2 regions of the Marinobacter sp. 1-3A genome follow, and region 1 is predicted to be linked to the other one. Evidence: riboswitches for the same ligand, from Rfam matches in the RefSeq annotation. Region 1 holds a riboswitch; the other holds the start of a gene.
What was found. Region 1 has a riboswitch for cobalamin ahead of FE848_RS03865 (TonB-dependent receptor domain-containing protein). Riboswitches for the same ligand answer to the same signal wherever they lie in the genome.
Positions count from the first base shown of each region.

Region 1 (7,309 bases):
CTCCACCCGACAAGGTGTTCAGCAAGCGATCAGACAGGTGATCAACATCCAGCGAAGTCAGGGCCTGCTGCGCCCTTGCCTGATCATCCCCTTGCTCGCTTTCCCAGGGGGATAACCAGGGGTGCCGTCCTATCAGGGCAGTTTCCATAACGGTCGCGGGAAAACTGTCCTGCCGCTCTTGAAACACCAGCCCGATATGACGGGCAATCTCACGGCGCTTCAGGTCTGCTAGCGGTGACTCATTTAACAGTACCTGACCGCTGCGTGCAGGAAGTAAACCCGCGAGGGTGTGCAGCAAGGTGGTTTTGCCGGCACCGTTGGGGCCCAGCACACCCCAGGTTTGGCCAGATTCAATATCCATATCCAGCGCATAACCGTCAGGCCGTCCCGGTACATTGATAACCAAACCACGGGTGCGCAACGTACTCATCAGCGACTCCGGTGCAGCAGGTACAGAAAGGTAGGTACGCCCAGCAAAGCGGTAATCACACCAACAGGCAACTGTTCGGGTGCAATGACCGTGCGCGCCAGAGTATCCGCCAGCACCAATAATGTGCCGCCTGCCAGGGCACAGGCCGGCAGGATAATCCGCTGGTCATTGCCCAGTACCAGCCGGAGCATGTGGGGCACAATCAAGCCCACAAAGCCAATGCTGCCGGCGGTTGTAACAGCCGTTGCTGTCAGCAGGCTGGCGAGTATATAAATTGTCCACTCCAGAGGCCGAACGGATACGCCCAGCGCCGCCGCCTGCATAGGGCCGCGCGCCAGCACATTCAAATTACGGGCAAGGGGGAGAACCAGCACAATGGATAACGCCAACACAATCAACGGCGGCCAGGGTGTGCGAGCATAGGAAACATCACCCATCAACCAGTACAGCATGCCGGGAAGCTTGTATGAAGGGGTGATAGCCAACATTAGGGTGATCACCGCGCCCCAGCCTGCTGCAACCACTACGCCCGTCAGCAAAAGGCGCGAGGGAGTCCAGCTGCCGGTTCCATGGGCCAGGCCGAATACCAGCACGGTGGCTAGCATAGCGCCGGCAAAGGCAGAACCTGATATCAGCAGGGTTCCCATACCTGTCAACATGGCCAGCAGTGCTCCTACTGCGGCACCGCCGGACAACCCGAGTACATAGGGGTCCGCCAGCGGGTTGCGGAGTAATACCTGCATGAGCGCGCCGGCAACGGCCAGCAGTCCGCCGGTGGCAAACGCCGCAAGTGTTCGCGGCAAACGCAGTTCCCACAAAAGCGTGCGGTGCAGCGCGTTGCCTTCACCTTGGATAACCGCGAGAAGATCAGCGGGAGAGACGGTCACACTGCCCAAAGCCAGGGCCAGTAACACCGCCAGCAAAGCGACAACGCACAGGACAGACAACGAGCGAATCATTGATCCCGAGCCCGCAAAGATCTGGTCATGGCATTAGTTCTCACGCGCTATATCCAGCTTTTGGCACACAGCCTCGCTGGCTTCAAGAAGCCTTGGCGTAGGCCGGGAGATAGGAGAGGCGGGAATGAAGAACAGGTTACCCCGGGCAACGGCCGTCATACCGGAATAGCTTTTCCAGTGATCAAGTTCGTCATCGCTTGTGCCTTCCACGCTGCCCGTCAGAATGACATGAGGATCGGCAGCAAGCACAACCTCGGCACTGATTCTGGGCACCAGCCGGGGCATATCACCAAACACATTAAGGCCACCACACAGCTGCAGGACCTTGCCAATCAAATGATCATCACTGATGGTCATCAAAGGCGTTTCCCATACCTGATAGAACACCGGTATTGGTTCTACATTGCGGTATTTCTCTGCAATAGCCGCAATACCTGCGCGAAACCGTTGCGCTTCTGCATAGCCTTCTTTTTCCGTTCCAGCCAGAACAGAAAGCCGCTCTATCACGCCAGACACTTGCTCAAACGTTCGCGGTTCAATAGCAAATGTGGTCAGGCCGAGTTCCTGCAGCATTTCCATCTGGGCAGGCGGATTGCCCGTTACCCAGGTGATTACCAGATCAGGTTCGAGGGCCAGCAGGGCCTCAAGGTCTATTCGGGTGTGGTTGCCAACGAGCGGGATTTTCTGTGCAGCGGGCGGATAATCGCTGTGATTAACCACAGCCACCACTTTTTCCCCGGCACCTGCTGCAAACATCAGCTCTGTTGCACCTGGCGACAGGGTTGCTATGCGTTTGGCCGGTTCGGGCAGGCACACCTGCACCCCCCGTCGATCTTCAGCACACACCTCTGCCCACGCCATTGCGGGCAGTGTCAGAAGAGCGCAAAGCAATGCTTTAACCGGCCAGTGGTTCATTAATTAACTCTCGCTCAGCGGAGATCGTAGCGCACGGTAAGCATACCCGTGCGACCCGAAGCGATATACTTTACACCATCAAAACGTTCGGCCGTTGAGTACTCTTTATCCAGTGCGTTCACCAGTGTCAGGCGTGCATTCCAGTCCGGAGCGAAATTCCAGGCCGCACGTAGATCCAAGGTTGCAAAGCCGGCGAGTCGGTTGTTATTCGCCGCGTCGTCGTAACGATCGCCTTCTGCAACCACAGACCCACCGAATGTAAAGTCACTGATCGCCTTGTCCAGATCAATCCGGGCGGTACGACTTGTGATGCGACGGAGCTGATTGCCGGTTTTGCGGTCTTCAGGATCCAGGTAAGTCAGGGCGACAGCCGTGCGCCAGCCGTTGTACTCGTATCCAGCGCTAGCTTCTGCACCCTGAATTCGCGCTCTATCTATGTTGACCCGCGTATCGACAGTGCCCACCTGGCCCGAACCAATCAGATTTTCAATGTCCATCTGATAGATTGCCAGGTCCCAGAACCATCTTTCATATGACCCGCTCGCACCTAATTCATAGTTTTCTGACGTCTCGGGTTCCAGATCCGGGTTACCCTGGTAATTGAACGCCAGCGGCCAGTAAAGATCATTAAATGTGGGAGCTCTGAAAGCAGTGCCGTAGCTGGCACGCACACGGTGCGAGCGGTCGAACATATAGCCAAACGCCACGCCGCCAGTTTCTTTGGTTCCGTATGCTTCGTTATCATCACTGCGCAGGCTGAACTGAGCATCAACGGGGCCAAAATTCAGCCGTAGCTGGCTGAACACGGCGGCGTTAGTACGGCTGGTTTCGGAATAATCCTGGGTACTGCTAACTTCGTCCTGTTGGAGCTCGGTACCCACAACCAGCTCATGGACACTATATGTGAAAGTGTTTTCCCACTGGGCCTGCCGCAACCGTGTGTTATAGGTGGTGTCACTAAAGCTGCTGAAGGTATCCGACTCGTCTCTCGATTCCGAAAACTGAATTGACGTTTTCCAGTTGTCATTCACAGGCGTCATAAGCCCAAGGCCAAAGGTTCGGATCATATAATCAATATTGCCGCCCTCGTACTCTGTGTTACCTTCAGACTGCAACAGCATTACGCTCGCTTCGCCGCCATTGTCCAAGGCGTGCACTACCCGGCCAAGACCGGCAGTATTGCGGAAACCTTTATCCTCACCGTCTTCAATAATCGCCGTACCATCAGTTTCCTTGTGCAGACCACTCAGGCTGAACCTTGTGTTGCCCACGGAGCCTGAAACACCTGCGCTCACTTTTTGGGTATCGAAATTGCCTGCTCCGGCCTCGACCCAACCTCTCTTGCCGTACTTGGGATCAAGCGTAAAGGCCTGAACAACGCCTCCCATGGCATCGGCACCATAAAGTGAACTGCGAGGCCCCCTTACAATTTCAACACGCTCAATCAGGTCTGTTGGAAAGTACTGCCAGGAAGCGCCACCGCTGGTTGCGGAACGGAGTTTTACGCCATCCACAAGCAATACAGTTCCTGCGTTCTGAACACCGCGGGTGTATACACTTGTCGTTTTGCCGAAAGAGCCGTTACCGGTCACGTTAATGCCTGGCTGGCCACGCAAAAGGTCAGTGAAATCCGCAGGAGCTTTGGAACGAACCTCTTCCTCATCAATGACCGTGACCGACGCAAGGCTTTCACCAACCGTTTTCGGCCCCAGCGTTGCGGTAACAACAATGGGATCCAGTTGCGGCGACTCGGCTTCCTGGGCTATGGCTATCGAGAGGGGGTTGAATGCAAAAGGGAGTACCAGAGCACCGGTAATCGATCGGGAAACTTTCATTACATACACTCGCAGTCACACCACGCGCACCCGCATGGTTGATTATTTAGTGCTGCAAAGGGAAGCGTAGCCCGACAAAAAACAGGCTGGAGCATAACAAGGGGTGGGGAAATTCCGTGAGACAGGCCGGTGTTTACCCACCGCAACTGCCCTCCGCAGCGTTCGGTGTGTTTGACAGGCCGGTCTCCGGACTTGTGAGCGTATGCTGATCGGCACAAACCTTCCCATGCTTGCACACAGTGGCATCTTTCTTAGCCGATCACTCACTTACCGTTGCGGGGGCAGTGCCGGACTTTAACCGGCTTCCCGTTTCACTGCTGGGGCGTTGATGATTACGCGACAACAGCACCTACAAACGCAGGGCAAGGCTAACAACGCGTTAATGTCTGGTCAATGACTAATCGCAAGGCTTGCCCGCTAACGCGACTTCCAGCTTCTGCCACTGGCTCTCACCTCCTGGCAGCCCAAACCTCAACATTCCCGGTTGTTCAAAGACCCTGACCAACACCGCCCAGGTGGCCAACTGATCCGCCAGCGGCTGAGGCCTGTCGAGACGCACGGTCTGAAATAGCGTGCCACTACCAACCAGCGTTAGCCCTGCTGTCTGCAACATTGCACGCAACCTGGAAGCGCTGAACTGCAGGTTCATCCGGGATTGCTGCTGCCACGCCCCATCTTCTAGCGCCCTGCGCATTACGAAACGACCAGGCCCACTAAGGGACCAGGGCCCGAGCATTAATTTCAACGACTCGGCAACAACTGAGTCTGAAAGCACCGCCCCCGCTCGCACGCCAGCCAACCCGAAAAACTTCCCCAGAGAACGCAGAATAACCAAACCCGGCAAACCGGCACGGGGCGCCAAACTGAATGCCGGCGTAGCATCCATAAACGCTTCATCAACAACCAACCAGCCACCGCGCTTCTGCAACCGCCGATGCCAGCGCAAGAGAGTAGAGGGCGGGACGATTGCTCCAGTAGGATTATTAGGATTGATCCACACCAGCACATCCAGCCGGTCCAGCCACCGGTCATCACAGCCTGTCGCCCCACCGCCTGTTTGCTCAGGCCCTATCGGAACAATTGCATGGCCCGCCTGCCGCCAGTTGTGGCCATGCTCACGATAGCCCGGCACGGGTATACCCACACGGCAGGGTTTGCGTAATTTCGGCAGCGCCATAATCGCCGCCTGGCTACCCGGCACAGGCACACAGGCCGCTTCCGCGGGCGTTCCTGACCACTTGCGAATAACTTCTTCAAGCCCATCATCGGCTTCGGGCAGCCTTTGCCAAAGCTCTGCCGGTATCTCAGGCACTGGCCAGCCATTGGGGTTAATGCCGGTAGACAGATCAAGCCATTCCGACCGAGGGATTCCCCAGCGTTCTGCCGCTTGGTTCAAGCGCCCTCCATGTTCCAGCATCATGATGAATGCAACGCCAAAAATATAAACACTGTGGTCACCAGAACCGCCACAAGCCATAGCCAGACACCGCGCCGCACCAATGCGATCGCAGCGTCCACACTGGCGGAGCTCGCATCATGAGCACCACCCAGCACCAGGCGCTGCTTGACGCCGGAAGGATAGGGTGAGGGCCCGCCAAGCTGAACATTCAGTGCGCCGGCACCCGCCGCCATCACAGGGCCGGCATTGGGGCTATCCCATTGTGGCGCCTGATTTCTCCAGCACCACCAGGCCAGTTTGCGATGGCCCAGCAGCATGTAGGTAAGCGCTGTCAGGCGGGCCGGCACCCAGCCCATAAGGTCATCCAGCCGGGCTGCCACTCGGCCAAAATACAGAAACCGTGGGTTGCGATAGCCCCACATGGCATCCAGGGTATTCACCATTCGGTGCAGCACCACACCCGGAATGCCTGCAACCAGGAACCAGAACAAACTGGCAAACACCGCATCGGCTCCATTCTCCAACATGGACTCAGTTGCCGCTGCAGCCACACCTTTTTCGTCCAGCGCACTCGCCTTGCGGCTGACAATACGGCTGACTTGCTCACGAGCTGTATCAAGATCGCCGGCCCGCAATGGCTCTGCCACTGCTTTGCCATGCTCAGCCAATCCGCGAAGAGATAGGGCGAGCCAAAGGACAATCGATTGAATCAACACCAACGGCCAGCCATCAAGAGTGGCAGACGCCCAGATCGCCAGGCCCAAAAACGGCGCTGTGAGCAAAAACACGGAAAACAGACCAGCCAACAGACTTAGCCGGGAATTAGTCGGTGTGGTGTTAAATTGCTTTTCAGCTGCATTTGCCAAATGCCCAAACCCGACCAGAGGGTGAAAGTGGCGGGGCTCACCGAACAGATAATCAAGGGCGAGAGCAAGCACAAGAACAATCAAAGGAGCGAATAGCAACACTGGTGATCCCGAGCCGGTCAGTCGATGAAAGCGTCAAGCCTACCTCATTACAGCCAGTCGGAGTATGATCCCGCTCCATACTCTATTGAACCCAAGCCCTGATCACCGCAATAGCTCCTTGCATTGCGATCTATTGATGTCTGAAGGTATGTGAAATGTCGTTTCCCAGCAGTTGGACTACCCCTCCCCAGCAACCCGATGCACTGTTATTTGAACGAGCCGCACAACGCCAAAACGTTCTGACCAAACCGGCCGGCTCGCTGGGCCGGCTTGAAAACGTGGCGGTTCAGCTAGCCGGTCTGCAGGGCACAGTTACGCCAGCCGTTGATCGTGTTCAGATCAGTGTTTTTGTGGGTGATCACGGTATTTGTGAGGAAGGCGTTTCAGCCTATCCCCAGGCGGTTACGGCTCAAATGATTGCCAACTTCGCCAATGGCGGCGCGGCCATAAGCGTGCTGGCCAAATCCCTTGGGGCGGAACTGGAAGTTGTTAACCTGGGAACGGTTGCGGATGTTCCACCCAACTTACCCGGTGTTATCGATGCTCACATCGCACCCTGCACCCGTAATTTTTCAGAAGCCGATGCCATGACGACGGAGCAGCTATGCGCCGCGCTGAGCCACGGCGATGCCGCAGCCCAGCGTGCTGCAGACAAGGGCAGCCAGTTATTCATTGGCGGCGAAATGGGTATAGGCAACACCACTTCCGCCACGGCTCTTGCCAGCTCTCTCATGAGCAAAAATCCCATGAAACTGACCGGGCCCGGTACGGGTCTGGATGTGGCGGGCGTGCGCCACAAAGCG
Region 1 is NZ_VCGZ01000002.1:143,735-151,043, forward strand. Features, by position in the region: gene FE848_RS03850 (ABC transporter ATP-binding protein) at 1-430, opposite strand, end outside; gene FE848_RS03855 (FecCD family ABC transporter permease) at 430-1,389, opposite strand; gene FE848_RS03860 (cobalamin-binding protein) at 1,423-2,304, opposite strand; gene FE848_RS03865 (TonB-dependent receptor domain-containing protein) at 2,319-4,139, opposite strand; cobalamin riboswitch at 4,299-4,507, opposite strand; gene cobD (threonine-phosphate decarboxylase CobD) at 4,537-5,616, opposite strand; gene cbiB (adenosylcobinamide-phosphate synthase CbiB) at 5,556-6,503, opposite strand; gene cobT (nicotinate-nucleotide--dimethylbenzimidazole phosphoribosyltransferase) at 6,662-7,309, shown strand, end outside.

Region 2 (7,309 bases), on a different contig from region 1:
CACAACTCGAAACCCATTCCCACGCACCTGGTACTTGGCTTTCTCGGTGCTGGTAAAACCACGGCAATCCTCAACCTGCTGAAGCAGAAGCCGGAAGGCGAGCGCTGGGCGGTGCTGGTGAATGAATTTGGAGAGGTCGGTATCGACGGGGCCTTTCTGTCGAACCAGGGCGTGGCGGTGAAAGAAGTGCCTGGTGGCTGTATGTGCTGCGTTTCCGGGTTGCCTATGCAGATAGGGCTCAACAGTTTGATCAGCTTCGCGCGCCCAGATCGGTTGTTTATCGAGCCAACCGGGCTGGGCCACCCGGCACAGGTGATCAAAACGCTGACCGGAGAGTTTTACAAGGATGTGGTACACCTTTCGACGTCTGTTTGCTTGGTCGACCCGCGCCGGCTGGAAGACGAGCGTGTGCTTGCCAGTCAGCAATTCCACGACCAGGTTGCAGTGGCGGATCTGTTGGTGGCGAGCAAAGCAGATCTGTGCACGGATGAGCAGTTAGCGCGGTTCGACTCCTGGGCGAGCGACTGGCATCCGGCAAAGCGGCGCATCGGACAGATTAGTGGCGGGCAGCTTCCCCTCGAATGGCTAGCAGGGGATTCCGATCGACTACCCGCGCATTTTCCTGAAAGCCACCACCATCACCATGGTAAAGCCCTGGCGGAGAAACCCTCACTGGAGGATGAACCCTGGCAGTCCTATTTCAACAAAGGCGACGGTTTTACCAGCATGGGTTGGCGCGTTCACAAAGACCGGGTGTTCGATCAGATAGCGCTACAAAGCCTCGCCAGTAGTGGAGGGTTCGAGCGCTTCAAAGGGGTGGTGCATACCAACAGAGGCTGGTGGATGTTCAATGCCGTTGAGGGCGTACTGACACTGCTGGAAACGGAGCCCGCTGATGAGTCTCGGGTTGAAATTATCAGCCGCGCGCTGGAGCAAAATGATCTGGATCACGAACTTCGCAGTGCCTTGGTAGTACGGACATCTGCCAGTACTAAAGGATAGGGCTATACTGTATGTTTGTCGCATTAACCGGCGCAGGAATGTCAAGGAAGATAATGGCATGGCGCCATATACTGTTATCGCTCGTTAACTCAAAAGAACCTCCGCAATGCCCACAACCGTTTTTTCCGCATTTTCCAGTAACTTTCTTGGCAAGGCTCCCGTCTGGTACAAGCAGATTATCCTGCTGTTTTTGATCGTTAACCCGATCGTTATGTACCTGTTGGGGCCGGTTACAGCGGGCTGGTTGCTTATAGCAGAGTTTATTTTCACTCTTGCCATGGCGTTGAAGTGTTACCCGTTATTGCCCGGCGGTTTGCTGGCAATAGAGGCATTATTGATCGGCCTTACCACGGCGGATGCGGTGTATCTGGAAGTGCTGACCAATTTCCCGGTTATCCTGCTGCTGATGTTCATGGTGGCTGGCATTTATTTCATGCAGGACCTGCTACTGGTCGCGTTCACCCAGATACTGGTAGGGGTGCGATCGAAATCTGCCCTCTCACTTATGTTCTGCATGGCTGCGGCGGTGCTGTCTGCTTTTCTGGACGCCCTCACAGTGACTGCGGTTATCATCAGCGTTACAGTTGGCTTTTACTCGGTTTACCACAAGGTGGCCTCGGGTAAGGGCTATCAGAGTAGCGATCATAATTCAGACAGCGATGACGAGGTTATTGAACTGCACCGGGATGATCTCGAAAACTTCCGGGCGTTTCTGCGCAGCCTGTTGATGCACGGCGCTATAGGTACCGCTCTGGGCGGCGTTGCAACCATGGTGGGTGAGCCCCAGAATCTGTTGATCGCCAAGGTAGTGGGCTGGGACTTCATCGGGTTTTTCCTGCACATGGCGCCAGTCAGCATTCCCGTGTTGGTCGCCGGGTTGGTAACCTGCTGGGTGCTGGAGAAAATGCGTTGGTTTGGCTACGGTGGTCGGCTTCCCAAATCGGTTCGGCGGGTGCTGGAAGAGTTTGCAGATAACGAGCGCGCCAAGCGTACCAAGGCAGATCAGGCAGCGCTTTGGGTGCAGGCGGCTGCAGCGCTGATTCTGGTGGTGGGCCTGGCCTTGCACCTGGCCGAAGTGGGTTTGATTGGCCTGCTCGTTATCATACTGATTACTTCGTTTACCGGAGTAACCAGCGAGCACCAGATAGGAAAGGCCTTCCAGGAGTCGCTGCCGTTTACGTCCCTGCTAGTTGTGTTCTTTGCGGTTGTAGCGGTGATTCATGAGCAGCATCTGTTCAAGCCTGTGATCGACTACGTGCTGTCACTTCCGGAAGGGCAGCAGCCAGGTATGTTCTTTATTGCCAACGGCCTGCTATCCATGATCAGCGATAATGTGTTTGTGGCCACTGTGTATATCAGTGAAATCAAACAGGCACTGGATGCTGGTAGTATCAGTTATGAGCATTTTCAAAGCCTTGCCGTTGCTATTAACACCGGCACCAACCTGCCAAGCGTGGCAACACCGAATGGCCAGGCCGCCTTCCTGTTTTTGCTGACGTCTGCCATTGCGCCTCTGGTTCGTCTATCCTATGGGCGAATGGTCGTAATGGCCTTCCCCTATACTATGGTGATGGGTGGTGTTGGCCTGTATATGGTGATGTTCCATATCTGATGCCTTTCCACAGGGCTCTGCTAATCTCATCTCAGGTAGTTTGAAAAGTCCGCATACCTTCAATATGTCGGCACATTCAACGAATCGTTACTATGCGCAGACTCTGGAATCGATATTTAGCCCCGGCGCAGTTCCGGGGCTTGGCAGCCCGAATAGTGATGGTGGTTGCAGTACTGGCGGCTGTTGCCCTAACAAGGCCTGCCCTGGCTGATACTGCGGGGAACAAAGTGCGCATTGCGTACACCGAATTCCCCCCCGCTGAATACCGGAATGAACAGGGCGAACCGGCGGGTTTTTTTGTTGATCTGACTAGAAAAGTTGTCGAGGAAGCCGGTTACGAAGCCGAGTTCATTTACCTGCCTGTAAGCCGGGTTTATTTGTACCTGAAAAGCGGCGCGGTTGACCTGTTTCCCGGCCTTTCCGGTGTGCCGACTCTCAAGTACGAGGTGCTTGAGAGTTGGGTAAATGTTTATCCAACACGGCTCAATGCCTGGCATCTGGAAGATTCAGAACCACTGACCCACTTTGATCAACTGGAAGGGAAAACGGTCATTGTGATCGGGGGGTACACTTATGGTGGCTTGCTGACATGGCTTGATAATTCAGATCGTATTCGGCTTACTGAAGCGCCCAACAGCCGTGCTGCACTCGAGATGCTCAAGCTCAAGCGCGGTGATTATGTACTGGATTACCGCGAAACAGTTGAGCCCATGCTGACGTTGCCATCAGACAGCAAGATTCTCGGTTCGGAAATAAGATCACGCTACTCGGCCTGGCTGTATTCCCTGGCAAGCCCACGCGCTTCAGTGCTTCGGGAAAAAATTGATGATGCCTACCTGAGGCTTGTCAGCCGGGGTGAAGCGCCGCCCGTAAGACCGTTCAAAGCAGGCTTTGTGATCCCGGGGTTCCCTCAGGCACATCGTTAAAATTGCCTGTTAATTCTTTTTTTTCTTGGTTAGCGTGATATCGCCGTACCAAGCACTTGCTTGCTCACCGGTATTGTCAGAATCCGACATGATCGCGATACCCCGGATTGGCGGCGGATTTTCCCCGAAGGCCTGGCGATAGTCCGCCACGATATCCCGCTCTATGGCTACCCACTCCCCGACATTTCCGCTGCCAGAGTTAACGGCAATCATCACGGTTTTGTCGGTGTAGGGATTGTCAATAAACTCGCCTTCCGGCAGGGTGTTTGCCCAAATGTAGTTCAGGGCATTGCCCGGCAGTTTCTCACCAAACAACACCTCCACTGTTTTGCGCTTGGCCCGCTCGAAAAAGCCCGCTTTCTCCGGCTCGAACTCGAAGGCGATGTAGATCCGGGCAGGGTAGTCATCACCAGCTTTGTTCCGGGCATCGCCCTTTTTAAATACATTCGACACCTTCCAGCGCCAGGCCAGTATCGGTGAGCTTTCTGGCTCTATATCCAGCCGGGTTATCAGGCCGGAAGCACCGCCGGAGGTTTCGGCTTTAACCACCCTGGAGCCGTTCTCTGAAATCAGTTCGTAGTGGGAGAGCTGCGTTATGTTGGGGAATTCAAGCGGTTCCCAGCCATCATCCAGCGATGCCATTTCGGAAAATGCCGGGAGCACTGGCTCCTGTGCTGACAGGTGAGAAGAGGCCAGGGCGAGTGCAGCTAGGAGCAGCCAAATAGTGGGGTGCGATGAGGTGCGCATTGGATAGTCTCGAGTTGTTGTGTGTTTGTAGGAGACCGAAGGATTCAAAGAAAGTGCCTTGTTCATCTTGGCTATCCTGTATATAGTGCCCAAATCCTTGGTTTGATACCAGATATGGTATCGGGAATCCGGTGAGAATCCGGAACTGACGCGCAGCGGTATTGGGGAACGAGCGTGGCACAAAGACACTGGCGCAAGCCGGGAAGTCGCCACGCAAGGCAGAGCCGAAAGGTTCACGCCCCTGAGTCCGAAGACCTGCCAGGGAATACACACTGTACCTTCGCGACTCAGGCGCCTGCATTTGGCCCTACAAGGTGAGCAGCAACAAACAAGGCATGATTACAGCCGCTGTATAGCGATTACAGGCTGATGCTGACGTTTGTCCTGCGTACGCGAAGGTTACGGAATTAACGCGTATTCAGGAGAAAACCGCATGTCTGCGACCGCTCTGGCCGAGCCTCGGCCCTCATCGCCATCCGCCACAGAAGCCTTGCAGGTAATCAAACGCAACGGCAATCTGGTCAGCTTTACCCCATCGAAAATCAGCGTAGCCGTTACCAAGGCCTTTCTTGCCGTTGAAGGCGACCAAGCCGCTGGCTCTGCGCGTATAAACGACGCTGTTCACCGGGTAACCGAGCAAGTTGTGCAGGCCATCAGCCGTCGCCTGAAAGCCGGTGGCCGGGTACACATTGAAGACATACAAGACCAGGTAGAACTGGCCCTGATGCGCGCGGAAGAGCAGAAAGTTGCCCGCGCCTACGTACTCTACCGCGAAGAACACGCCCGCGAACGCGCCCTGCACGAACCGGTAGAAGCCCACCCAACCCTTACCGTAAAACTCGCTGATGGCCGCACCGCACCGCTGGATCTGGGCTTGATGAAGCAGCAGGTTGAAAAGGCTGCATTAGGCCTGGAAGGCATAGAAGCCGAATCCCTGGTGGACGAAGCCATCCGCAACCTCTACAACGGTATCGACGAAGCCGAAGTACTGAGCGCCTTGATAATGACCGCCCGCGGCCGCATCGAACGTGAGCCAGACTACAGTGCTGTCACCGCCCGCCTGCTCCTGGAACAACTGCGCCTTGAAAGCGTCACCGCTCTAAACCTCGACACCAGCCTGAGCCTCGCCGACGTTTATCCACAGGCTCTGAGCGCTTTTATTCACGCAGGCATTCGCTACGAGCTGCTGGATGAAGCCATGGCTGCATTCGATCTTGAGCAGCTGGGTGCTGCCATCAAGCCCGAGCGCGACCAGAAGTTTGGCTTCCTCGGCCTGCAAACCCTCTACGACCGTTACTTCCTGCACTGGAAAGAAGACCGCCTGGAATTGCCCCAAGTGTTCTTCATGCGCGTGGCAATGGGCCTGGCATTGCGTGAAGACGACCCCAACAGCCGCGCCATCGAGTTCTATAATCTGTTGTCTTCGTTCGACTACATGTCTTCCACTCCCACATTGTTCAACAGCGGCACCCGCCACTCCCAGCTGTCGTCCTGTTACCTCACCACCGTGGGCGACGATCTGGAAGACATCTACGGCGCCATTCGCGACAACGCCATGCTCTCCAAGTGGGCTGGCGGACTGGGCAACGACTGGACACCCGTGCGCGCACTGGGCTCCCGCATCAAAGGCACCAACGGCCAAAGCCAGGGCGTAGTGCCATTTTTGAAAGTGGTGAACGATACCGCTGTTGCCGTGAACCAAGGCGGCAAGCGCAAAGGCGCCGTGTGTGCCTATCTGGAAAGCTGGCACCTGGACATCGAAGAGTTTCTGGAGCTGCGCAAAAACACCGGTGACGAACGCCGCCGCACCCACGATATGAACACCGCCAACTGGGTACCGGACTTGTTGATGGAGCGCATGCGCCAGGACCGCGACTGGACCCTGTTCAGCCCTAGCGACGTACCCGACTTGCACGACCTATACGGTAACGAATTCCGCGAGCGCTATGAGCACTACGAAGCGCTCGCAGCCAAAGGCAAAATCGAGCTGTTCAAAACCATTCCGGCTAAACAGCTGTGGCGCAAAATGCTGACCGTACTGTTTGAAACCGGCCACCCCTGGATCACCTTCAAAGACCCCTGCAACCTGCGCTCGCCGCAGCAGCACAAGGGCGTGGTGCATAGCTCCAACCTGTGCACCGAAATTACCCTGAACACCAGTGCGGACGAAATCGCCGTATGCAACCTGGGCTCGGTCAACCTGGCCGCCCACATCGCCAATGGCGAGCTGGATGTGCAGCGCCTTGAGCGCACCGTGAATACCGCCGTGCGCATGCTCGATAACGTTATCGACATCAATTTCTACGCCGTGCCCCAGGCCCGCAACTCCAACCTGAAGCACCGCCCGGTGGGCCTCGGCCTGATGGGGTTCCAGGATGCGCTCTACGCACTGGGTCTGCCGTACACCAGCCCGCAGGCGGTGGAGTTTGCAGACGTAGCCATGGAGCAGTTGAGCTACTTCGCCATCCGCGCATCGGCCCAGCTGGCGGCAGAGCGGGGCGCTTATGAAAGCTACGAAGGCTCACTGTGGAGCCAGGGCGTACTGCCCATCGATTCCATCGAACTGCTGAAAGCCGCGCGCCTTGAGGGCGATCTGAGCGTAAACACTGAAAGCCGTCTGGACTGGGGCCCCGTCCGTGAGCTGATCACCCAACACGGCATGCGCAACAGCAACGTGATGGCCATTGCGCCCACGGCTACCATCTCCAACATTGTGGGCGTGTCGCAATCCATCGAGCCGGCGTACCAGAACCTGTTCGTGAAATCGAACCTCTCCGGCGAATTCACCGTGGTGAACCCTTCACTGGTGCGTGATCTCAAGGCGGTCGGCCTGTGGGACAACGTGATGGTGAACGACCTCAAATACTACGACGGCAGCGTGCAGCAAATTGAGCGCATACCCACCGAACTGAAATCCCGCTACGCCACCGCATTCGAGATCGATGCCCGCTGGCTGGTGGAAGCCGCCTCCCGTCGCCAGAAATGGCTGGACCAGGCCCAAAGCCTGAACCTCTACATGGCC
Region 2 is NZ_VCGZ01000019.1:6,753-14,061, forward strand. Features, by position in the region: gene FE848_RS18150 (CobW family GTP-binding protein) at 1-1,002, shown strand, start outside; gene nhaB (sodium/proton antiporter NhaB) at 1,109-2,614, shown strand; gene FE848_RS18160 (substrate-binding periplasmic protein) at 2,707-3,540, shown strand; gene FE848_RS18165 (DUF3047 domain-containing protein) at 3,550-4,182, opposite strand; cobalamin riboswitch at 4,369-4,565, shown strand; gene FE848_RS18170 (ribonucleoside-diphosphate reductase subunit alpha) at 4,721-7,309, shown strand, end outside.
Region 2: it holds a riboswitch for cobalamin, as region 1 does, so the genes downstream of both, FE848_RS18170 (ribonucleoside-diphosphate reductase subunit alpha) here and FE848_RS03865 (TonB-dependent receptor domain-containing protein) in region 1, are expected to answer to the same signal.